One region of the Gordonia marina genome, then DNA from elsewhere that is predicted to be linked to it. Evidence: predicted binding sites of a transcription regulator. Region 1 holds the regulator's gene; the other holds the start of a gene.

Region 1 (11,298 bases):
GGCTGCGGCGGCCTCGATCTGGGCCTCCTCGGCGGCCGGAGTCCGCTTGATCTGCTTGGTGGCGACCACGCTCACGGCACCGACGACGGTGCCCACGACGAGCGCGATGAGGAACTTCCACCAGGTGTTCTCCATGGCGAACAGCACGAAGACACCGCCGTGCGGGGCGTGCAGTTCCACGTTCATCGCCATGCAGAGGCCGCCGGTCACCGCGCCGCCGAGCATCATCGGCGGGATCACCCGGAACGGGTCGGCGGCGGCGAACGGGATGGCGCCCTCGGAGATGAACGAGATGCCCAGCAGCCAGGCCGCCTTCCCGTTCTCCCGCTCGGGCTCGGTGAACAACGACGGCCGCAGCACCGTCGAGGCGAGGGCCAGCGCCAGCGGGGGCACCATGCCGGCGGCCATGACGGCCGCCATGATCTGCCACTGCGCCAGACCGGCACCGGCCGTGCCGAGGCCGAGCGCGGCGAACGAGTACGCCGCCTTGTTCACCGGGCCGCCGAGGTCGAAGCACATCATCAGGCCGAGGACGACGCCGAGGGCGATCTTGGAGCCGCCGCTCATGCTGTTGAGGCCGTCGATCATCTGCGTGTTGAGCCAGCCGAGCGGCTTGCCGAGCAGCATGTACATGATGCAGCCGACGATCAGTGAGGCGAAGAGCGGAATCACGACCACCGGCATCAGGCCCGCCGCCCAGCGCGGCAGATTCAGCCTGGTGAACCAGAGTGCGACGACGCCGGCGATCAGGCCGCCGATCAGGCCGCCGATGAAGCCCGAACTCACCGAGAGGGCGACGGCACCGGCGACGAAGCCGGGAGCGATACCGGGGCGGTCGGCGATCGCGAAGGCGATGTAGCCGGCCAGCACGGGGACCATGAAGGCCATCGCGAGGCTGCCGAGCGCGAAGAAGACCGCACCCAGGTACTGGAGGAGGCCGCCCGGCGGCAGATCCCAGAGCGAACTGTGCAGCGCGTAGAACACGGCGTCGTTCATGCCGCCGGCGCAGCCCGCCGGATAGGTGACGTTGCCGTCGACCAGCGATTGCGGGACACACACCTTGGCGTTGGCGATCTCGTAACCGCCGAACAGGAAGCCGAGGGCCATCAGGAGGCCGCCGGCGGCGACGAACGGGATCATGTAGCTGACGCCGGTCAGCAGCGCCTGCTTGAGGCGGCCGCCGATGCCGATGCTCGCGCCCTCGTCACCACCGGTGGAGGCGGCGGCGCCGTCGCCCGCGGGGACGCGCTTGGCGTTCGGATTGCCCGCCGCGGCGACGGCTTCGGCGATCATCTTGTCCGGCTCGTTGATGGCGCGCTTGACGCCGGACTCGATCACCGGCTTCCCGGCGAAACGCTCGCGGCCCTTCACCCCGACGTCGGTCGCGAAGATCACGGCGTCGGCGCGGGCGATCGCGTCCGACGTGAACGGCGTGGTGCCCGACGAGCCCTGCGTCTCCACCTGGTACTCCACCCCGGCGCGGTCGGCCGCGAGCTTCAGCGCGTCGGCGGCCATGTAGGTGTGCGCGATACCGGTGGGACAGGCGGTGATCGCCAGGACGAGGGTGTCGTCGGCGGGCGCCGCCGCGGTCTCCGTCACCTCGGTGGCGGCGGGCTTCTCGGCGGGCGCGGCCGCCGCCGCGGGCGCGGGGGTGGCCGCCGGTTGCTGCGGCGGTGGGGCGACGGCCTCACCGACCAGTTCGACGATCGCGTCCGCGTCCGGGGCCTCGCGCAGCGCGGTGACGAACTCGGGGCGCACCAGGGCGCGGGCGAGGGAGCTGAGCAGCTTCATGTGCGCGGCGCCGGCACCGCCGGGGGCGGCGATCAGGAAGACGATGTCGGCGGGACCGTCGGGTCCGCCGAAGTCGACCTTCTTCGACAGTCGCGCCATGCCGAGGGACGCGGTGCCGACGGAGTCGACGCGGGCGTGCGGGATGGCGATGCCGCCGGGCAGGCCGGTCGGTGATTTGGCCTCGCGTTCGAGGGCGGCCCCGGCGAGTTCGTCGGGGTCGGTACAGCGTCCCGCAGCGGCGAGAGTCTGGGCGAGACGGCGGATCACCGCCTCGGCGTCGTCGCCCGCGTCGGCGTCGAGCAAGACCAGCTCGGGCGTGATGATCGGATCGGACATGGGTTTTCCTTCGCTGGTCGGTCAGGGTAGGGGCCGGACATCGACGCCGGCGAGGTCGAGAAGATCGGGTGTGGGGGGTGTGGTGCCGGGCAGCCCGGCGGCCGCGGACCCGTAGGCGACGGCGGAGCGCAGGCGCTCGGCGGGATCGGCGCCCCGATGCAGCGCGATCAGGTAGCCGGCGAGCGACGAGTCGCCGGCGCCGACGGTGCTGCGGACCTGGATCCGCGGGGCGCGGGCGACCCAGGTGCCCTCCGCCGTGGTGAGTAGCGCACCGCCCGCCCCGAGGGTGGTGAGGACGGCGCCGCCGGTACGCCGCGCGAGTTCGGCGGCGGCGCGGGCCGCGGGAGCCGGGTCGCCGTCCTGCGCCGCCTGCTCCATCGCCGCACCGTCGTCCCCGGTGAGTTCGGCGAGTTCGAAGGCATTGGGTTTGAGCAGGTCGGGCCGGGCGCCGGCGACGGCGGCCAGCGGCGGCCCGGAGGTGTCGACGGCCACCTTCCGGCCTGCCGCGTGCAGCCGGCCGGCCATGGTGGCGTACCAGTCGGCGGGGACGCCCGGCGGCAGTGAGCCGCAGAGGGCGACCCACTCGGCGGCGCCGGCGGCGCCGGTGATGAGCGCGCCGAACTCGGCGAGTCCGTCCTCGGTGAGGGCGACGCCGGCGTCGTTGATCTTGGTGGTGGTGCCGTCCGGCTCGGCGAGGGTGAGGTTGACGCGCACCTGGCCGTCGATCGAGACGCACCGGTAGTCGAGCGCCACCTCGTCGAGCTGGCCGAGCAGCGTGTCGCCGGCGCGGGCGGGCAGCAGGGCGAGTGCGTCCAGGCCGGCCTCGCCGATGACGCGGGCGACGTTGATGCCCTTGCCGCCCGGCTGGTCGCGCACCGAGGTGACCCGCTGCACCTCGCCGCGCTGAAGCGGTCCCGGCAGCTGGAGCGTGCGGTCGACGCTGGGGTTGGCCGTCACGGTCACGATCATGAGATCACCACTTCGATGTCGAGGGCTCGCAGGTCGGCGAGGAAGGTGTCGTCGATCCCGGCATCGGTGACGACGGCGTCGACGTCGCAGAGCGCGCCGAAGCTCACCAGATCCTCGCGATTGAACTTCGAGGAGTCGGCCAGGACCACCACCTGATTGGCCGCCGCGATCATCGCCCGTTTCGCGGCGGCCTCGTCGGGATCGGGCGTGGACAGCCCGTGGGCGACACTGAGGCCGTTGGTGCCGATGAAGGCGAGCGAGGCGCGCAGCCCGCGGAAGAAGTCGATGGTGGTGGCGCCGACGGTCGCCTGCGTCTTGCCGCGCACGCGGCCCCCGGCGAAGGTCACGTCGCAGCGCGGCAGGGTCGACAGGTGGGCGGCGAGCGGCAGGGCGTTGGTCACCACCGACAGGTCGCGGTCGGCGGGCAGGGCGAGCGCGGCGCGCAGCGTGGTGGTCCCGGCGTCGAAGATCACCGAACCGCCGGACGGCGGGAGGAAACGCTGCGCGGCGGCCCCGATCGCGGTCTTCTCGGCGAGCCGGGACTGCTCGCGCTGGGCGAGGTCGGGCTCGCCGACGGTCATCACGTCCGGCCGCACCGCTCCGCCGTGGACCCGCAGGACCACGCCCTGTTCGGCGAGGACTCCGAGGTCGCGGCGCACCGTCTCGCCGGTGACGTCGAACCGGGTCGCCAGCTCGGCGACCGCGACGCGGCCGCGCGCCCGTACTTCGCTCGCAATGGCCTGCTGGCGTTCTTCCGCGTACACCGTGCCGTCCTGAGTAGAGTCCTCGAAAGAGGGGCTGAGTTCCCAATCCCGTTTGGTTATGTCTTTGTTTACTTGTGTATGCGTTGACTCGTCAAGCGGTTTCTGTAATCTCTGTCACATGAATGAGGTGGACGCGATGGCAGCGGAGGATTTCGGGGCGACGACGGTGGTGCGGGGGACACCCGTGGTGCACGGGCTCGCGTACGGTCCGGTGATCCGGCCCGCCGAGACGCCGGAGTTCGACATCGACGCGACGGCGGTGATCGACGAAGCCCAGCGCTCCGCCGAAGAGGAACGGTTCACGACCGCGGCGAACACCGTCGCCGAACGGTTCTCGGCGCGGGCCTCGGCGAGCACCGGCAGTTCGGCCGAAGTGCTCGCGGCGACGGCCGCGCTGGCCAAGGACCGGGCCTGGATCGGCGCGGCGACCAAACTCATCGCCGGCGGTACGCCGGCGGCGGCGGCCACGGTCGCGGCGATCGAGCAGATCGCGGCGATGTTCACCAAGCTCGGCGGCCTCATGGCCGAGCGGGTGACCGATCTGAACGACATCCGTGACCGCGTGGTGGCCGAGATCCTCGGCCTGCCCGAACCGGGCATTCCGACGCCGGACCGGCCGTCGATCCTGTGCGCCGACGACCTGGCGCCCGCCGACACCGCGGGGCTCGATCCGCAGCGGGTGATCGCCCTCGCGACCCGCCTCGGCGGACCGTCGAGCCACACCGCGATCATCGCGCGGCAGCTCGGCATCCCCTGCGTCGTGGCGATCGCCGATCTCGGCGAGATCCCCACGGGCGCACTGGCTTTCGTCGACGGCGAGCGCGGAGTGGTCGGCCTCGACCCGGACGAGGCGGCGGTCACCGCGGCGGTCGCGTCGTCGAAGGAGACCGCTGCCGCGGCAGCTGCCTGGCGCGGTCCCGGACAGACCGCAGACGGTCACCGGGTGCTGATCCTGGCCAACGTGGCCGACGGCGTGTCGGCCCGGGCGGCCGCCGACCTCGGAGTGCTCGAGGGCGTCGGGCTGTTCCGCACCGAACTGGCCTTCCTGGACCGTCCGGACGAGCCCTCGGTCGCTGAGCAGACGTCGCTCTACCGCGAGGTGATCGACGCGTTCGACGGCGACAAGGTGGTGATCCGGACGCTCGATGCCGGCTCGGACAAGCCGCTGAAGTTCGTGACGCACCCGGACGAGCCGAATCCGGCGATGGGGGTGCGCGGCAACCGGATCATCCTGTCGAATCCGGAGATCCGCGCGCACCAGCTGGAGGCGCTGGCCGCGGCCGCCGAGGGCACCACGGTGGTCCCGTGGGTGATGGCGCCGATGATCGCCACGGTGGCCGAGGCGCGCGAGTTCGCGGCGCTGGTGCGCGAGCGCGGGATGATCCCGGGTGTGATGGTCGAGGTGCCGTCGGCCGCGGTGATGGCCGGCCAGATCCTCGCCGAGGTCGACTTCGTGTCCATCGGCACCAACGACCTGACCCAGTACACGATGGCCGCCGACCGGATGTCGCCGGAACTGGCATCGCTGACCGACCCCTGGCAGCCCGCCGTCCTCGCGCTGATCGAGCGCGTGGGCGCTGCCGGTACCGAGCAGGACAAGCAGGTGGGCGTGTGCGGCGAGGCCGCCGCCGATCCGCTGCTCGCGTGCGTGCTGGTGGGTCTCGGCGTCACCTCGCTGTCGTCGGCCCCGGCCGCGGCACCCGCGGTGGGGCTCAAGCTGAGCACGGTGACCCTGGATCAGTGCCGCGCGGCCGCGCAGGCCGCGGTGGCCGCCGACAGCACGGCCTCGGCCCGGGAGGCGGCGCGGGCGGTACTCGGCTGACGATGAGCGACGTCGTCTACGAGCCGACGATCCTGAAGCGGTACACGACGCTCTCCAACGCGATCGACGTCCTGCTGAATGAGCGCGTCACACTGCTCAGCCCGCGCACCTGGGTCGACCGGAACGACAGCGGGTTCATGGATCACTACTGCGCACTGAAGGGTTCGTCTCGCGTCAGCGTCGCGTGCTTCACCCAGTCCACGGAGACCTATCACCACTGGGGCGTCTTCGCGGGCGGCACGGACGGCGTGCGGCTCGAGATCAGCAAAGCGAAACTGCTGGCGAGCATCGCAGGCGACCCGGCCTACGCGTCCGGTCCGGTCCGCTACCTCACCCTGGACGAGATCGAGGAAGAGGCCGGCGACTCCCGGCTGACGGCCGACGATCTGCCGTTCGTCAAACGGCACGGTTTTCGCGACGAGAACGAGTTCCGCATCGTCCACCTCGGGAGCGGTGACGGGCCGCCGGTGCACCACATGCCGATCGAGCGAGGCTGGATCAACCGGATCTCGTTGAGCCCGCTCCTGCCGGAGGGGCTGATCGAGACGATGAAGGCCGCGCTACCGGCGCTGCCCGGCTGTGCGGACGTGAAGGTCGTGCGGTCGAATCTCTGCGAGAACCAGCGGTGGACCCGAACGGGGGAGTCGATCACTCTGTAGGACCGCGGCCACCCGAGTGGGGATCGCGATCCCCACCCCGGCGGCCGGGCGCGGTGTGGATGTCCGGATCAGATGCGCCGCAGCACGGTCACGACCTTGCCGAGAATGGCGGCGTCGTCACCGGGGATCGGCTCGAAGTGCTCGTTGTGGGGCATCAGCCAGACGTGACCGTCGACCCGCTTGAAGGTCTTCACGGTGGCCTCGCCGTCGATCATGGCGGCGACGATGTCGCCCTGCTCGGCCACGTTCTGCTGGCGCACGACCACCCAGTCGCCGTCGCAGATCGCGGCGTCGATCATGGACTCGCCGACCACCCGCAGCAGGAACAGGGAACCCTCGCCGACCAGCTCCTTGGGCAGCGGGAAGACGTCCTCGACGGCCTGCTCGGCGAGGATCGGACCACCGGCGGCGATACGGCCGAGGACCGGAACGAACGCCGGTGACGGCATACCCGGCTCGTCACCGGCCGCGTCGCCCGGCGGCGGGGGACGATGGTCGTCGCGGACGTTCACCGCGCGCGGCCGGTGCGGATCGCGCTTGAGTAGCCCGCGCCGCTCCAGGGTTCGCAGTTGGTGGGCGACCGACGACGTCGAGGTGAGTCCCACGGCCTCGCCGATCTCCCGGATGCTCGGCGGGTAGCCGCGCTCCCGGACGGACGAGCGGATGTACTCCAGGACCTCGCGCTGGCGCTGGGTCAGTGAGGCCTCCAGGGTCGCCGTCGACAGCAGCGGGTCGACGTTCGACGTGTTCTGCGGTCCGTCGGTCATCTGAGGTTCCTTTCCTCGTCGGTGATCCCCAATCTAGTCGACTAGGTCACAGAACTCAAACAATTGTTCGACGTGTCGGGACGGTTGTCGGACCCATGGTGTTAACTGTCGAACAAGAGTTCATCGAACATACGAACGATGGGAGTTAACGATGACCGGATTGCTGAAGGACCGTGACCGCCGAGCCGCCGGAACGGCCGCCTCTGTGACCATGACCTGCGATGTTCCGATCGTCGTCGGTACGCGCGTCCGTCGTGCGGTGCAGGCCGCACCGACGTGCCGGCCGACCGGACGCAGCCCGCAGAGCCGCACCGGAGTGCTGCGCACGGTGCCCGCCGCCGCTCGATCGAACATCCCGGAGCGCCGGGAACGTGTCCGGGTCCCGGGCGTGGCGAGCGCCGGTTCGAACACTCCGGCCACGACCGCGCGGCCGTCCTCGGCACCGGCGCGGCGGACCGCCGGCAGCCGTCGGCGGTGGGCGGCCGGGGTGCTGGCCGGGCTGGCGGTGGCGCTGATCGCCGCGGTGATGGGCATCGCCGGGCACGACTACCAGAGCGCGGCCACCGGGACACCGGCGGCGACGCAGGTCGTGCACGTGCGCAGCGGGGAATCGCTGTCGTCGCTCGCCGAGCGGATCGCCCCCGAGCTGCCCGCCGAGTCGGTGATCGCCACGGTGCGGAACCTGAACGGGCTGGACGGCACCGGGCTGCGCCCGGGTCAGGCGCTCGTGGTTCCCGCATACCGCTGAACGCGCGTGGGATCGGGATGCGCGGCGGGTACGCTGAGGGCATGCGATGCCCGTTCTGCAAGAACGACGACACCCGAGTAGTCGATTCGCGCGCCTCCGACGACGGTCTGGCGATCCGGCGGCGCCGGTCGTGCGGTGCGTGCGGCCGCCGGTTCACCACGGTCGAGTCGGCGGTGCTCGCCGTGGTCAAGCGCAACGGTGTATCCGAGCCCTTCAGCCGCGAGAAGGTGATGAAGGGCGTCCGCCGCGCCTGCCAGGGCCGCCAGGTCGACGAGGATGCGCTCGCGAAACTCGCCGCGGCGGTGGAGGACACGGTGCGCGCATCCGGTTCCGCCGAGATCCCCAGCAATGAGGTCGGCCTGGCCATCCTCGGCCCGCTGCGCGACCTCGACGAGGTCGCGTACCTGCGGTTCGCGTCGGTGTACCGATCGTTCGAGTCGGCCGACGACTTCCAGCGCGAGATCGACGATCTCCGCGCGGGCCGCAAGCAGCCCGTCGCCTGACATCCGGCCGTCGCGGGTTCCGCGCGACGGTCAGGTGAACGTGTCGAGCGCCTTGATCACACGCTTCTCCGACACCGGCCCCGCGGTGCCCAGCTGCTGGGCGAAGAGGCTGACGCGGAGTTCTTCGATCATCCAGTGCGCCAGGTCGTTCAGCGCATCCTGGCGGTGCGCCGGGACCTGTGCGAGACGCTGATTCCAGTGCGCGATCACCCGGTCGACGGCGTCGAGACCGGTCGCGTCCCGGGACGCCGAACCGGGTAGCGCCTCCAGCCGGGCACGAGCGGCCTTGAGATAGCGGGGCAGATGCCGCAGGTGAGTCAGCGCGGTGTCGCGGACGAAGCCGTCGTACACCAGGTGCGCCAGTTGCTCGGCGACGTCGTCGGCGGCGACCGAGCCGCTGCGCGCGTCGATCGCCCGGCGCAGCGGGGCGGTCTCGGCGAGAGCCGCCGCGGCGACGGTGAAGTAGTCGGGTGCGGCGGCGCGGACGGCCGGTGACAGCCGCTGCGTGAGCGCGGCGAAATCCGCGGGGGTGCGGATCGCGGCCACGCCGGGTTCACCGGCCAGGGCATCCGCGATCGCCCGGCGGGTGCAGTCGGCGAACAGGTCGTCCGCCCGCCGGTACGGGCTCTGGCTGAGGGCAAGTCGTTCACCGGGCGGCAGCGTGTTCGCGATCTTCTTGGTCAGCGGGGTGATCGCGTTCTCCAGCAACACCTGCGCCCCGGCGCGGATCCCGGCGTCCCGCGCGGTGGGGCTGGTCGCGTCGACCACCCGGACTCCGGCCCCGGCCGGGCGCAGGGTCGGGTAGGTGACGACCGGCTGACCCGCGACGGTGGCATCGATGCGCTCCGGAAGGGCGCCGATGGCGTCGTCGGTCCAGCGCTGGTGCACCGGCGCCGCTGCGGCCGTCGTCGACGGGCCGGAGAACTCGCGGCGGAGTTCGTCGAGGGAATCGCTGCGGGCGACGATCTTTCCGTCCGGGCCGGTGACCGCGAAGTGGATCCGGAGGTGCGGAGGAAGGTTCTCGACGCGAAAGTCGCTCGGGGACAGGGTGATCCGCGTGATGACGCCGAGCTCGCGGGCGAGGGCCGGCACCAGTGGCTCCGACCGCGGCTCCAGCTGGGAGAGGGCGAGGTCGGCGTACTGCTGCGCCGGCGACATCGACTTGCGCAGGCCTTTCGGCAGCGACTTGATCAGCGCGGTGGCCAGCTCGCTGCGCAGTCCGGGTACCAGCCAGTCGAAGCCGCCGCCGTGGAGGTGGTCGAGGAGCGGGCGGGGCACGACGACCGTGACGCCGTCGTCCGGCGCGCCCGGCGCGAAGTGATAGCGCAGTTCCAGACGGGTCTGTCCCTGCTGCCAGGCGGGCGGGAAGTCGGCGGCAGCCGGAGTCCGGGCGTCGTCCCCGTCGGCGTCGTCGAGGTACAGCAGGCGCGGATTCTTCTTGCTCTCCTTCTTCCACCAGGAGTCGAAGTGGCGGGTGGACACGACGTTCGCGGGCACGCGGGCGTCGTAGAAGTCGTAGAGTTCGGCGTCGCTGCGCCGGAGCGTGCGCCGCGTGCGGTGCTCGAGGTCCTCGGCCTCGGCGAGGAGACGCTGATTGTGTTTCCAGAACTCGTGACGGGGCCGCCAGCGGCCCTCGACCAGCGCGGCCTGCAGAAAGATCGCGCGCGATTCGACGGGGTCGATGGACCCGTAGTTCACTCGGCGCGCGGCGACCAGCGGTACCCCGTAGAGGCTCACCTTCTCGCTGGCGGTGACCGCGCCGCGGCGTGACGACCACGCCGGCTCGCTGTAGGTCCTCGTCACCAGGTCGCCGGCGACCTGCTCCACCCATTCGGGGTCGATCGCCGCGACGGTGTGCGCGAACAGGCGCGAGGTCTCGACCAGTTCTCCGGCCATGACGAAGGCCGGGGGCTTCGAGGCGAGGAACGACCCGGGGAAGACGGCGAACTTGGTGCCGCGGGTGCCGAGGAATTCCCTCGTCTCGCCCTGCTTCGCGCCGATGTTGGTGAGCAGCCCGGTGAGCAGGCTGCGGTGGATGGCCCCGGCGTCGAGTTCGGTGGCCGGCACCTCCCAGCGCAGATCCTTGACCGTGCGCCGGAGCTGACGGTGGAGGTCCATCCACTCGCGGATCCGCAGGTAGTGGAGGAACCCGCGTTCGCATTCGCGGCGGAACTGATTGCCGGACAGCGCTTCCCGGCGGTCGTGCAGATGCTCCCAGAGCTTGAGGTAGCCGAGGAACTCCGACCCGGGCACGGCGTACTCCCGGTGGGCGGCGGTGGCGGCCTCACGCTTGTCGGCGGGGAACTCTCGCACATCGGGGAGCGAGAGCGCCGCGGCGATCACCAGGACGTGGTCGAGTACCCCGTTCTGGTGCCCGGCCACCAGCATGCGGGCCAGCCGGGGATCGATCGGCAGCCGCGCGAGGTCGCGTCCCACGGCGGTGAGCCGGGCGTCGGCCGAGTCCAGACCGGTCACCGCGCCGAGTTCGGAGAGCAGCGCCATGCCGTCCTTGATCGCGCGGGCCTCCGGCGGCTGGACGAACGGGAACTCGGCGACGTCGCCCAGCCGCAACGACAGCATCGACAGGATGACGGCGGCCAGGTTGGTGCGCAGGATCTCCGGGTCGGTGTACTCGGGGCGGGCGTCGAAGTCGTCCTCGCCGTACAGCCGGATGCAGATGCCGGGGGCGACGCGGCCGCAGCGGCCCGCACGCTGGCGGGCACTGGCCTGCGAGACCTTCTCGATGGGCAGCCGCGTGACCTTGGTGCGCGTGGAGTAGCGGGAGATGCGGGCCGTGCCGGTGTCGATCACGTACCGGATACCGGGCACGGTGAGCGAGGTCTCGGCGACGTTGGTGGCGAGCACGATGCGCCGCCCGTTCGACGGGGTGAAGATCTTCTGCTGTTCGGCCACCGAGAGGCGCGCGTAGAGCGGCACGA
Region 2 (11,298 bases), on a different contig from region 1:
TCGACGCGCTGACCGGCTTTCAGGCCCTCGGCCCCGTCGGACAGCGCGGAGGCACGCACGTAGACGTCCTCCCCGTCTTCCTGCGACAGGAATCCGAACCCCTTCTCGGAGTCGTACCACTTCACCCGGCCGGTCGGCACTGCGCTCACCCTCAAACTGCTCGTGACTGCTCATACGAAAGCGCCCTGCCCGGCCCGTCGGACATCCGCGGAAAGGGCAAGAGGCGCACTTCGCCTGATCGTACGCCCAGGACTACGGTGGGGGCCATGGAGACCCAGAAGTCGTCCCCGCTGCTCCCGGCGGCCGTGATCATGGTGGTGATCGGCGCGATCGCCAGCCTGCTGCTGCTGGTGCCGGCCGTCCGCGACTCCAACGAGGCGGTCGTGGTGGTCACCTACCTGCTCGCGTTGCTCGCTCCACTCGGATTGCTGCTGGCCGTCGTCTTCGCGCTGCTGCAGGGACGTCGCCGCCGATGACCGACACCGCGATCGTGCTGGACAGCGCCGACGACTCGAGCGCCCTCAAACGGGCCTACAGCTGCTTCCCGTCCGGCGTGGTCGCGGTCTGCCGCCGGGGCGGCCCCGCCGACGTCGATCCCGCCGACGCCCCGGCCGGTGACGGCCCGATCGGCATGGCGGCCAGCGCGTTCACCACGGTGTCCCTCGATCCGCCGCTGGTGTCGGTGTGCGTGCGCCGCGAATCGGCCACCTGGCCGTTGCTGCGCACCGCACCGGAACTCGGAGTGAGCGTGTTCGCCGCCGATCAGGGCGACCTCTGCCGTCAGCTCGCCGGTCCGCCGGCGCACCGGTTCGACGGCATCGAGCCGCTCACCGCCGGCGGCGGCGCCCTGTTCCTGCCCGGGGCCGTCGCCCACCTGCTGTGCACGCTCGCCGGCGAGTACGAGGCGGGCGACCATACCGTCGTGCTGCTCCGGATCACCTCGCTGTGCAGCGACCCGGGAGCCGAGCCGCTCGTCTTCCACGCGAGCACCTTCCGCGCGCTGGAGGCGCGCCGCGAGTCCGGCGGATAGCCGCGCGTGTTCCAGGTCTCAATCTGGCTGTGACCTTAGTCACATAACGGGGCGATAACGAACGAGACACGGGACGGCCGTCAGTGCGATTACCTGCGCGGATGCCCGAACGGGCCGAAAGACCCGGGAACACCCCGGAAATCCGGGGTTTCCGGACGGGGTGACTTCCCCCATTCCGATTACGTAGTCTTCATTCCGGTCGCCCTCACCGGCACCGACAACCCAATATCCCGACGGTCGCGCCCAACCTCGTTCCGCCGCCGGGAGTACCGAACGACACAGTTCAGGAACGAGGGCGGGGGACCCACCATCCCACCGGATAACGGCAGGCCATCGCAGGATGGCTCGCCTTGGGGTTAAGTCCCCGGACCGGCTCGCCGGACCGGGACCGAGCACCTCTCGCTCGAACCCGACAGCTGACTTCGCAGGCGCGTGGAGAGAGGAATACCAGAGACCTATGGCACGTCACGCGAAGCCGTCGTCCAGCACCACCAAGACCATCGCCAAGGTGGCCCTGACCTCCGCCGTCCTCGGCGGCGGCGCGGCCCTGTTCGGCGGCGGCCACGCCGCCGCTGCGACCGACTCCGAGTGGGACGCCGTCGCTCAGTGCGAGTCGGGCGGCAACTGGCACATCAACACCGGCAACGGGTACCAGGGCGGCCTGCAGTTCGCCCCGAGCACCTGGGCCGCCCACGGTGGCACCCAGTACGCTCCGTCGGCCGACCAGGCCAGCCGCGAGCAGCAGATCGCCGTCGGTGAGCGCGTGCTCGCCAGCCAGGGCAAGGGCGCCTGGCCGGTCTGCGGCACCGGGCTCTCCGGCGCCACCCCGCGCACCGCTCCGGCCACCCCGAAGCTGCCGAAGGTCGGCCCGTCCGGCAACGGCTCGTCGAACGGCTCTTCCGCCGACGCGGCGAACACCGACGAGGCCATCGCGCAGGCCAAGAAGAACCCGGAGCTCGCCGGCGCCGCTCAGGCCCTGCAGAACTCGGGCTACAAGCTCGACAAGGGCCAGCTGGACCTGTTCAACCAGAACAAGAAGGCGCTCGGTCTCTGACCGACACCCCCGGACGACGAGGAAGCCCGCACCGATTCGGTGCGGGCTTCCTCGCATCCGCCGACCGGCGGACGGTCACGCGTAGGAGAACAGACGAAAAACCCCGTACCGAGCGGGTACGGGGTTTCGGACGCTGCGCGTCAGCGGTTGACGACGGTCTTCGGCTGAATGAACGAGAGCTCGCTCGCGGGCACCGGGAACGGAGTCTCGTTGCCGAACGGCGACAGTGCGCCGGCGAGGTGAGCGGTGAACTCGGTCACGGCGTGATCCTCTTCCGAGATCTCAGGCCAGCCGTTGTCGACGTAGGAATTCTTCTTAGCCACGACGCTCATTCTGCCATGGCGGTGCCGGGCGCGTGGCACCCACCGGCAAAGCCGGGACCCAAGTCTCCTCCGCACGCGGTCGGTAGCATGGATCCGATGACCACGGACCGACCCCAGCGCGGCCTGGCCGAGACGCTGGCCGGACGCTCCGACGACGAGTTGAGCGCGCTGCTGCTCCGCCGTCCGGATCTGGCCTCACCGCCGCCGCGCGGCACGGCGGTGCTCGCCCAGCGCGCCCTGTCCGCCGCGTCGATCGCGCTGGCCGGCGATGGCCTGGATCTGGCCGGGGTCGCCGTCCTGGAGGCGTTTCTCGACGCCGCCGGCCCCGGCGTCCAGCACGACCTGCTCGGCCCGGTCGGCCGCGACGAGATCGTCGCCCGCCTGGGCCGTCGCCTCAAGCGCGCCGAGGTCGACGCCCGGCTCGCGGACCTGGCCGCCCGCGGCCTGATCTGGGACTCGGGGACCGGCATCGCGCGCAAACCCGCGTGGGTCGCCGGCATCCACCTGAGTTCGGCGCTCCCGTGGCGCGGGCACCACCTGATCGGCCCGCTCGCCACCGCGACCACCGACGAGATCCGCGCCCTGCTCGACGGTCTCGACGACCGTCCCCGTGAACTGCTCACCACGCTGGCCGCCGGGCCGCCGCTCGGCCGCAGCCGGGACGCGGCCCCCGACGCCGATCCGAGCGCGCCCGTGCCCCGGCTGATCGCGTGCGGCCTGCTGGCCCGGATCGACGAGCAGACCGTCGAGCTGGTACCGATGGCCGGGCAACTACTGAAGGGCGAGCCGCCGCTGCGCACGGCCGTCCTCGAAGCGCCGGCCCTGACCAGCGGCACCGGCCGGTTCACCGCCGACCAGATCGATGCCGCCGGCGCCGGTGAGGCCCTCGAACTGCTCCGGCACGCGGGCGACCTGCTCGATGTCCTCGGCCATGCGCCGGCCGCCGAACTGCGCTCGGGCGGCGTCGGCATCCGCGAACTGCGCCGCCTGGCCAAGGCCAGCGGGCTGCCGGTGGCCCGCGTCGGACTCCTGGTGGAGCTGCTGGCCGGTGCCCGGCTACTCGACTCCGGCTTCCCCGAACCCGAGCCCGCCGACTGGAACGGCGAGGAGGCGTTCGCGCCCACCACCGCCGTCGACGCCTGGGAACACACCGGTCCCGAGCGGCGCTGGTACACGCTGGCGACCGCCTGGCTGGAGCTGCCGCGGCGGCCGTGGCAGATCGGGGACACCGATCGCGACGGCAACACGCTCGCCGCGCTGAGTTCCGGCTTGTTCGACGCCGCCGCCCCGCTCACCCGGCACCAGGTCCTCGAACCGCTGGTGTCCGCCGAAGCGGCCGCCCCGCTCGAACTCGACGACCTCATCGCCGCACTCGTCTGGCGGCATCCGCGGCAAGTGCGCCGCTGGACACGGCGCTTCGTCGGCGAGACGCTGCGCGAGGCCACCGAGCTCGGCCTGGTGGCCCACGGCTGCCTCACCGCACCCGGACGGGCACTGCTGACCGGGGCCGGCCCGGACGACGAGGACACCGCCGCGGCGACGCTGGCCGCGATGGACCGCGCGCTGCCGTCGCCCGTCGACCACTTCCTGGTGCAGGCCGACCTCACCCTGATGGTGCCCGGCCCGATGACACCGGAACTGGCCGAGCACGTGCAGGCGATCGCCGATCTGGAGTCCGGCGGCGCCGCGTCGGTGTACCGGATCAGCGAAGACAGCCTGCGCCGCGCCCTCGACTCCGGCCGTTCCGGATCGGAGATCAACGCGCTGCTGGCGAGTCGTTCCCGGACGCCGGTCCCGCAGTCGCTGACCTACCTCGTCGACGACGTCGCCCAGCGGCACGGGAGTCTGCGGGTGGGCGTGGCGTCGTCGTTCGTGCGCTGCGAGGATACCGCGCTGCTGGCCGGCGTCCTGCGCAGCGAGGCCGCCGCCGAGGTCTCGTTGCGCGCGCTGGCGGCGACCGTGGCCGTCTCCCCCGCACCGGTCCGCGACGTGATCGACGCCCTCCGGCGCGGCGGATTCGCTCCGGCCGGCGAGGACTCGTCCGGCGCCCTGATCGATCTGCGCGCCCGCGGCAGCCGTGTCCCGGCACGCACCCGGGGCGCCCGGGCGCCGCAGCGTCGTGCCCGGATATCCCCCGGCCAGGCGGCGAGCGTGGTCGACCGGCTGCGAGCCGCCGACCGAGCCGACGAGCCCGCGGCCGGCTCGGTGCGGGTGACCGGCGGCGGCGAGAGCGCCTCCGCGCTGGTCCAGCTGGCCCTGCGCACCGGCAAACAGGTGCGCGTCGGCTACGTCGACGCGCACGGCGCGGCCAGCAAACACGTCGTCCGGCCGCGGTCACTGGCCGCCGGGCAGCTGATCGGCAGCACCGACACCGACGACGACGCCCGGTACTCCCTCCACCGGATCACCACCCTCGAGCTGCTGTAGGACAATAGAACGCGTGACTGACGGACCCCTGATCGTCCAATCGGACAAGACCGTGCTGCTGGAGATCGATCACCCGCAGGCCGGTGCCGCGCGTGCGGCGATCGCCCCCTTCGCCGAACTCGAACGCGCCCCCGAGCACGTCCACACCTACCGGGTGACACCGCTGGCGTTGTGGAACGCGCGGGCCGCCGGGCACGACGCCGAGCAGGTGGTCGACGCCCTGGTCACCTTCTCGCGCTATCCGGTGCCGCAACCGCTGCTGGTCGACATCGTCGACACCATGGGCCGCTTCGGCCGGCTGCAACTGACCAAGAATCCGGCGCACGGCCTGAGCCTGGTCTCGCTCGACCGCGCCGTCCTCGAAGAAGTGCTGCGCAACAAGAAGATCGCGCCGATGCTCGGCGCACGGATCGACGAGGACACCGTCGTCGTGCATCCGTCCGAGCGGGGACGGCTGAAGCAGGCGCTGCTGAAGATCGGCTGGCCGGCCGAGGACCTCGCGGGCTATGTGGACGGCGAGGCGCACCCCATCGAACTGGAACAGGACGACTGGGAGCTGCGCGACTACCAGCAGTTCGCGGCGGATTCGTTCTGGGCGGGCGGCTCCGGCGTCGTCGTGCTGCCGTGCGGTGCGGGCAAGACGATGGTCGGCGCGGCGGCGATGGCCAAGGCCGGGGCGACCACGCTGATCCTGGTGACCAACACCGTCGCCGGCCGGCAGTGGAAGCGCGAGCTGATCGCCCGCACCTCGCTCACCGAAGAGGAGATCGGCGAGTACTCCGGCGAGCGCAAGGAGATCCGGCCGGTCACCATCGCGACCTATCAGGTGATGACCCGGAAGTCGAAGGGCGAGTACCGCAATCTCGACCTGTTCGACTCGCGCGACTGGGGCCTCATCATCTACGACGAGGTGCACCTGCTGCCCGCGCCGGTCTTCCGGATGACCGCCGACCTGCAGTCGCGCCGCCGCCTCGGCCTGACCGCGACACTGGTCCGCGAGGACGGTCGCGAGGGCGACGTGTTCAGTCTGATCGGCCCCAAGCGGTACGACGCGCCCTGGAAGGACATCGAGGCGCAGGGCTGGATCGCACCCGCCGAGTGCATCGAGGTGCGCGTCACCATGTCCGACGACGAGCGGCTCCAGTACGCCGTCGCCGAGGCCGACACGAAGTACAAGCTGTGCTCGACGGCCCATTCCAAGCTGCGGGTGGTGCGGTCGATCCTCGCCCAGCACCGCGGCGCGCAGACCCTGGTGATCGGCGCCTACATCGACCAGCTCGAAGAACTGGGCCGGGAACTGGACGCGCCGGTGATCCAGGGCTCCACCCGCAACGCCGAGCGGGAGAAGCTGTTCGACGCGTTCCGGCGCGGCGAGATCACCACGCTCGTGGTCTCCAAGGTCGCGAATTTCTCCATCGACCTGCCGGAGGCCTCCGTCGCCGTGCAGGTGTCGGGCACCTTCGGCTCCCGGCAGGAGGAGGCGCAGCGCCTCGGCCGCCTGCTGCGCCCGAAGGCCGGCGGCGGGCAGGCGCACTTCTATTCCGTCGTCTCCCGGGACAGCCTGGACGCCGACTACGCCGCGCACCGGCAGCGGTTCCTGGCCGAGCAGGGCTACGCGTACCGGATCATCGACGCCGCCGACCTGCCGATGGTGGAGTGAGCGCCATGCCTGTTGAGCCCCGTCGAAACCTGGTGCGGCGGCTGCGGCCGTTCGCCGAGACCATCTTCGCCGAGATGTCGGCGCTGGCGGTCGCGCACGACGCGATCAACCTCGGGCAGGGTTTCCCGGACACCGACGGGCCCGCGGCCATGCTCGACGCCGCGCGAGCCGCGATCGCCGACGGGCACAACCAGTACCCGCCGGGGATCGGCGTGCCCGAGCTGCGGCAGGCGATCAGCGAGCAGCAGAGTCGTGACTACGGCCTGTCGTACGACCCGGACACCGAGGTGCTGGTGACCGTCGGCGCCACCGAGGCCATCGCCGGAAGCGTGCTCGGCCTGGTGGAACCGGGCCGCGAGGTGATCATGATCGAGCCGTACTACGACTCGTACGCGGCCACCGTCGCCCTCGCCGGGGCGGTGCGGCGCACCGTGCCACTGGTCTCCGACACCCGCCCCGACGGCGGCGCCGGCTTCCGGCTCGATCTCGACGCGCTGCGCGCCGCGTTCGGCCCGGACACCGCCGCGATCCTGGTCAACACCCCGCACAATCCGACGGGCACCGCGCTGACCGACGACGAACTCGCCGAGATCGCGCGGCTCTGCGTGGAGCACGACGTGGTGGCCATCGCCGACGAGGTGTACGAGCACCTGCTGTTCGGCGGGCTGACTCATCGCCCGCTGGCGACGTTCGACGGCATGCGCGAGCGCACCCTGCGGATCTCCAGCGCCGCGAAGACGTTCAACGTGACCGGCTGGAAGGTCGGCTGGGTCTGCGGCCCGCCGGAGCTGGTGGCCGCCGCACGCGGGGCCAAACAGTATCTGAGCTACGTCGGCAGCGGGCCGTTCCAGCCCGCCGTCGCCCTCGCCCTCCGGACGGAGGCGGCGTGGGTGCGGTCGATGGCCGGCGACCTGGAGCAAGCCCAGGTCGCACTGTCGGCGGCCCTGGCCGACGCCGGTTTCGGCGTCCACCACACCGACGGCACGTACTTCGTGCTGGCCGATCCCCGGCCGCTCGGCTACCACGACGGCGCGGCGATGTGTCGCGGGTTGCCGGCCCAGATCGGCGTCGCCGCGGTCCCGGTGAGCGCCTTCACCGATCACCCCCACTGGGACCACCTCGTCCGCTTCGCCTTCTCCAAACGCCCCGAAGTGATCGCCGAAGCCGCCCGCCGCCTCCGCTCCCTGTAGACCCCCACCCCATGCCGGTCGAGGTCTCGACTCCGCTCGACCAACATCTCCGTCGAGACCACCCACGCGGGCTGTGGACAACTCGAGTTCACTCAAACGACCTGTGGACGACGCACTGGTGCCCGCCCATGCTCAGGCGCATCATCCTCGGCATGGGCGCATATCTCTACATCCTCAAATGTTCCGACGGCACCTACTACGTCGGGAGCACCCGCAGCCTGGATGCCCGCATCCGGCAGCACTCGATCGGCCTGGGCGCCGAGTACACCCGCCGTCGACTCCCGGTGGAACTGGTGTTCAGCGCGGAGTTCGACCACATCGGCGAGGCGTTCGAGATGGAGAAGCGCGTGCAGAAGTGGTCGAGAGCCAAGCGAGAGGCACTCATCCGCGGTGACTTCGAGGCACTCCACCAGCACGCGCGCTGTCGTAACGACACCGCCTCGGACAAGCGAGCCGTCTGAGACCGAGGAGACGTCGCCGCCCGAGCGGGTGGTCTCGACTTCGCTCGACCAGCATGGAAGCGAGTTCACCACGAAGGTCGAGCGGAGTCGAGACCGATCCCCCGGTCGGGCCGTGGTCTCGACTCCGCTCGACCATCATGATCACCCCGCCCGACCAACATGAATCGCACATACGTTCTATTCGGCGTACGCTGGCGACATGACCGGCGCCGGGATTCAGGATTCGCTGTTCGACGCGCCCGCGAATACAGCCGGGCCGGTGGTCCGTGCCCTCGCGACCGGTATCCGCCGCCGCGAGCTCAGCGACGGCGCCTGGGTGGACCTGCGGCCGGGGTGGCTGACCGGGGCGGCGCCGCTGTTCGACAGGCTCGTCCAGACGGTCCCGTGGCGGGCGGAGCGGCGCCGCATGTACGACGCGACGCTCGACGTCCCGCGTCTCACCGCCCACTATCCGGCCGGACGGACACTCCCCGATCCACTGCTGAACACGCTGCGCGCCGACCTGAGCGCCCACTACGCACGCGACCTGCCGGAGGGCTTCGCGAGCGCCGGGCTCTGCCTCTACCGCGACGGGCGGGACAGCGTCGCCTGGCACGGCGACCGCATCGGCCGCGGCGCCCACCACGACACGCTCGTGGCGATCGTCTCGCTCGGCGCACCGCGCGCCCTGCTGCTGCGGCCTCGCGGCGGCGGGACGTCGTTGCGCTTCACCCTCGGCAGCGGCGATCTGCTGGTGATGGGCGGCAGCTGTCAGCGCACCTGGGACCACGCGGTCCCGAAGGCGACCGGCGCCGGGCCGCGGATGAGTATCCAGTTCCGTCCGCCAGGCGTGCTGTAACCGACGGGACGGCCGATCAGACGTCGAAGGTGATGCCGGTCAGCTCCTCGGCCTTGGCCCAGAGCTTCCGGCGCACGGCGCGGTCTCCGGCGACACGCCGGTAGCCGGACACCGCCGGGCCGCCGCGCATGCCGCCGAGCCCCTTCGGCCCGTAATACTCGCCGTTCACCGCGTGCGGCGAGGTGGCCGCGAACAGGGCCGGGAGCGCGCCGTCGGACGCCGACTGCGCGAGCGGCGTCAGGTTGCCCAGCCGCATCACCCAGTCCAGCGGCGATTCGGTGTGCATCTGCAGGTCGGTCGCCGCGTATCCGGGGTGCGCGGCCGTCGAGAGCTTCGGCGAGCCCGCCTCCGACAGCCGCTCGGCCAGTTCCAGGGCGAGCATCAGGTCGGCGAGCTTCGAGTCGCCGTATGCCGTCCAGCGGTTGTACTTGCGGTGTTCCCAGTTGAGGTCGTCGATGTCGAGCCGCGACTGCTTGTGCATCAACGACGACATCGTGACCACCCGGTCGGAGATCCGCCCGAGCAGCAGCCCGGTGAGCGCGAAGTGCCCGAGGAAGTTGGTGCCGATCTGCATCTCGAAGCCGCCGGCGGTGCGGCGCAACGGGATCGCCATCACCCCGGCGTTGTTGATCAGGACATCGGCGCCGTCGAACGAGTCGGCGAAGTCGCGTACCGAGGCGAGGTCGGCCAGGTCGAGCGAGGCGACGGTCGCGTTCGGGCCGATCTGCTCGGCCACCAGGCGCGACTTCTCGACGTTGCGGGCCGCGAGGACCACCTCGGCGCCCGCGGCGCCGACGGCGAGCGCCATCTGCTCGCCGAGCCCGCTGTTGGCGCCGGTGATGACGAAGCGCCGCCCCCGCTGATCGGGGATGTCCGTGATCGACCAACCATTCATCGGGTCCTCTTCTCTCGTTCCTCGCGCGCCCGCGCGCCAGGCATTCTCAGCAACTCGGAAAGAACGCTACCCAAGGTCGGCGGTTCAGTCCGCGCGGCCAGTGCGGTCGGGACGTAGACGTCCGTCGCCTCGCTGCGGCCCCGCAGGGTCACCCTGGCGCTGCGCGACCACCGCGCGGCCTCGGCCGGATCGGCGGCCGCGATCGCGGCGCCGCTCGCGCAGACCGGGGTGCCGCTCTCCTTGGCGCGGTCCGACAGCCGCGCCGCCTCGTTCACCGGGTCGCCGATGACGGTGTACTCGTAGCGGCTGGCCGCACCGATGTTGCCGGCGAACACGCTGCCGTAGCCGACGCCCATCCCCCATTCGAGGGGCAGTCTCTCGCTCAGCGCGTCGCCGAGTTCCCGGGCGGCCCGCAGGGCGGCGCCCGCCGGGTCGTCGAGCTCGGCCGGCGCCCCGAAGATGATCAGGGCGGCGTCACCCTCGAACTTGTTGATCAGTCCGTCGTGCCGCTCCACCACCTCGGCGACCACGGAGAAGAAGACGTTGAGCACCACCGCGGTCTCCCGCGGATCCCGCTGCGATGCGAAGGCCGTCGACCCGCTGAGGTCGACGAAGACGACGGCCACGTCGGCGTTGGTCCCAGCCATCCCCCCTTCGCGGGAGATGGCGAGTTCGGCGACACGATCGCCGACGTGGCGGGAGAAGAGGGTCCGGATGCGCTCGCGTTCGGCCAGGCCGTCGAGCATGTCGTTCAGGCCGCTCTGCAACACTCCGAGCTCGGATGAGTCGTAGACGGCCACCCGTCGGTCGAGGTCGCCGACCGCTGCGGCCTCGACCACCGATCGCATCTCGGTCAGCGGGTCGGCGATCGCGCGGCCGACCAGCATGACGACGTTCAGTCCGGAGGCCAGCGCCAGAATCGCCAGGAAGACCGTCGCCCAGTCGAGGCGGCCCGCGGGCGGCAGCAGGCCCGTCCACCGACCGACGTTGAGGGCGATGAGGCCGACCATCGGCACCGCCAACGAGACCAGCCAGACGACCAGCATGCGCTCCCGCACACCGTGGACCACGCGGGCATCGGAGGTGCCGCTGAGCGCCAGGACCGCGAGCGGCCGGGCCGACGATTCGGCGAACAGGTAGGTGAGACAGCAGGAGGTGACCGCGGCCAGTGCGAACGCGCCGCCCACGGTGACCAGGAACAGCGCCGTGACGTCGGCGATCAGCGCGTAGAGGAGATAGCTGGCGACCCAGCCGAGGATGTCGGCGCCGACCTGCTGAATAGGGATGCGGGCGACGGCGCGGCGCCGGGCGCTGTCGGCCGGCTCACCGGAGGCGAACCACCGGAAATGCCGCCGGAGCAGCAGGAACGAGATGACGATGCTCACCGCGCTGCCGATCACCGTGGCGATCAGCATGTCGT

Evidence for each region. The regulator LexA, encoded in region 1, represses DNA repair genes until DNA is damaged. The targets are predictions, from matches to a motif close to CGAACANNTGTTCG.
Region 2: a site for LexA is predicted at 8,311-8,324, ahead of ACSEEN_RS09815 (alpha-ketoglutarate-dependent dioxygenase AlkB). Genes of this name have one in related genera too.

The regions. Positions count from the first base shown of each region.
Region 1 covers NZ_JBPSDN010000025.1:16,245-27,542, reverse strand. The annotation lists gene ACSEEN_RS15315 (PTS fructose transporter subunit IIABC) at 1-2,127, opposite strand, end outside; gene ACSEEN_RS15310 (1-phosphofructokinase family hexose kinase) at 2,149-3,096, opposite strand; gene ACSEEN_RS15305 (DeoR/GlpR family DNA-binding transcription regulator) at 3,093-3,860, opposite strand; gene ACSEEN_RS15300 (phosphoenolpyruvate--protein phosphotransferase) at 3,979-5,682, shown strand; gene ACSEEN_RS15295 (hypothetical protein) at 5,685-6,341, shown strand; gene lexA (transcriptional repressor LexA) at 6,410-7,108, opposite strand; gene ACSEEN_RS15285 (LysM peptidoglycan-binding domain-containing protein) at 7,260-7,856, shown strand; gene nrdR (transcriptional regulator NrdR) at 7,898-8,359, shown strand; gene hrpA (ATP-dependent RNA helicase HrpA) at 8,390-11,298, opposite strand, start outside.
Region 2 covers NZ_JBPSDN010000012.1:62,956-74,253, reverse strand. The annotation lists gene ACSEEN_RS09860 (cold-shock protein) at 1-140, opposite strand, end outside; gene ACSEEN_RS09855 (hypothetical protein) at 267-476, shown strand; gene ACSEEN_RS09850 (flavin reductase family protein) at 473-1,030, shown strand; cyclic di-AMP (ydaO/yuaA leader) riboswitch at 1,295-1,477, shown strand; gene ACSEEN_RS09845 (transglycosylase family protein) at 1,488-2,084, shown strand; gene ACSEEN_RS09840 (hypothetical protein) at 2,225-2,416, opposite strand; gene ACSEEN_RS09835 (helicase-associated domain-containing protein) at 2,504-4,834, shown strand; gene ACSEEN_RS09830 (DNA repair helicase XPB) at 4,848-6,494, shown strand; gene ACSEEN_RS09825 (pyridoxal phosphate-dependent aminotransferase) at 6,500-7,684, shown strand; gene ACSEEN_RS09820 (GIY-YIG nuclease family protein) at 7,837-8,145, shown strand; gene ACSEEN_RS09815 (alpha-ketoglutarate-dependent dioxygenase AlkB) at 8,345-8,983, shown strand; gene ACSEEN_RS09810 (oxidoreductase) at 9,000-9,878, opposite strand; gene ACSEEN_RS09805 (adenylate/guanylate cyclase domain-containing protein) at 9,875-11,298, opposite strand, start outside.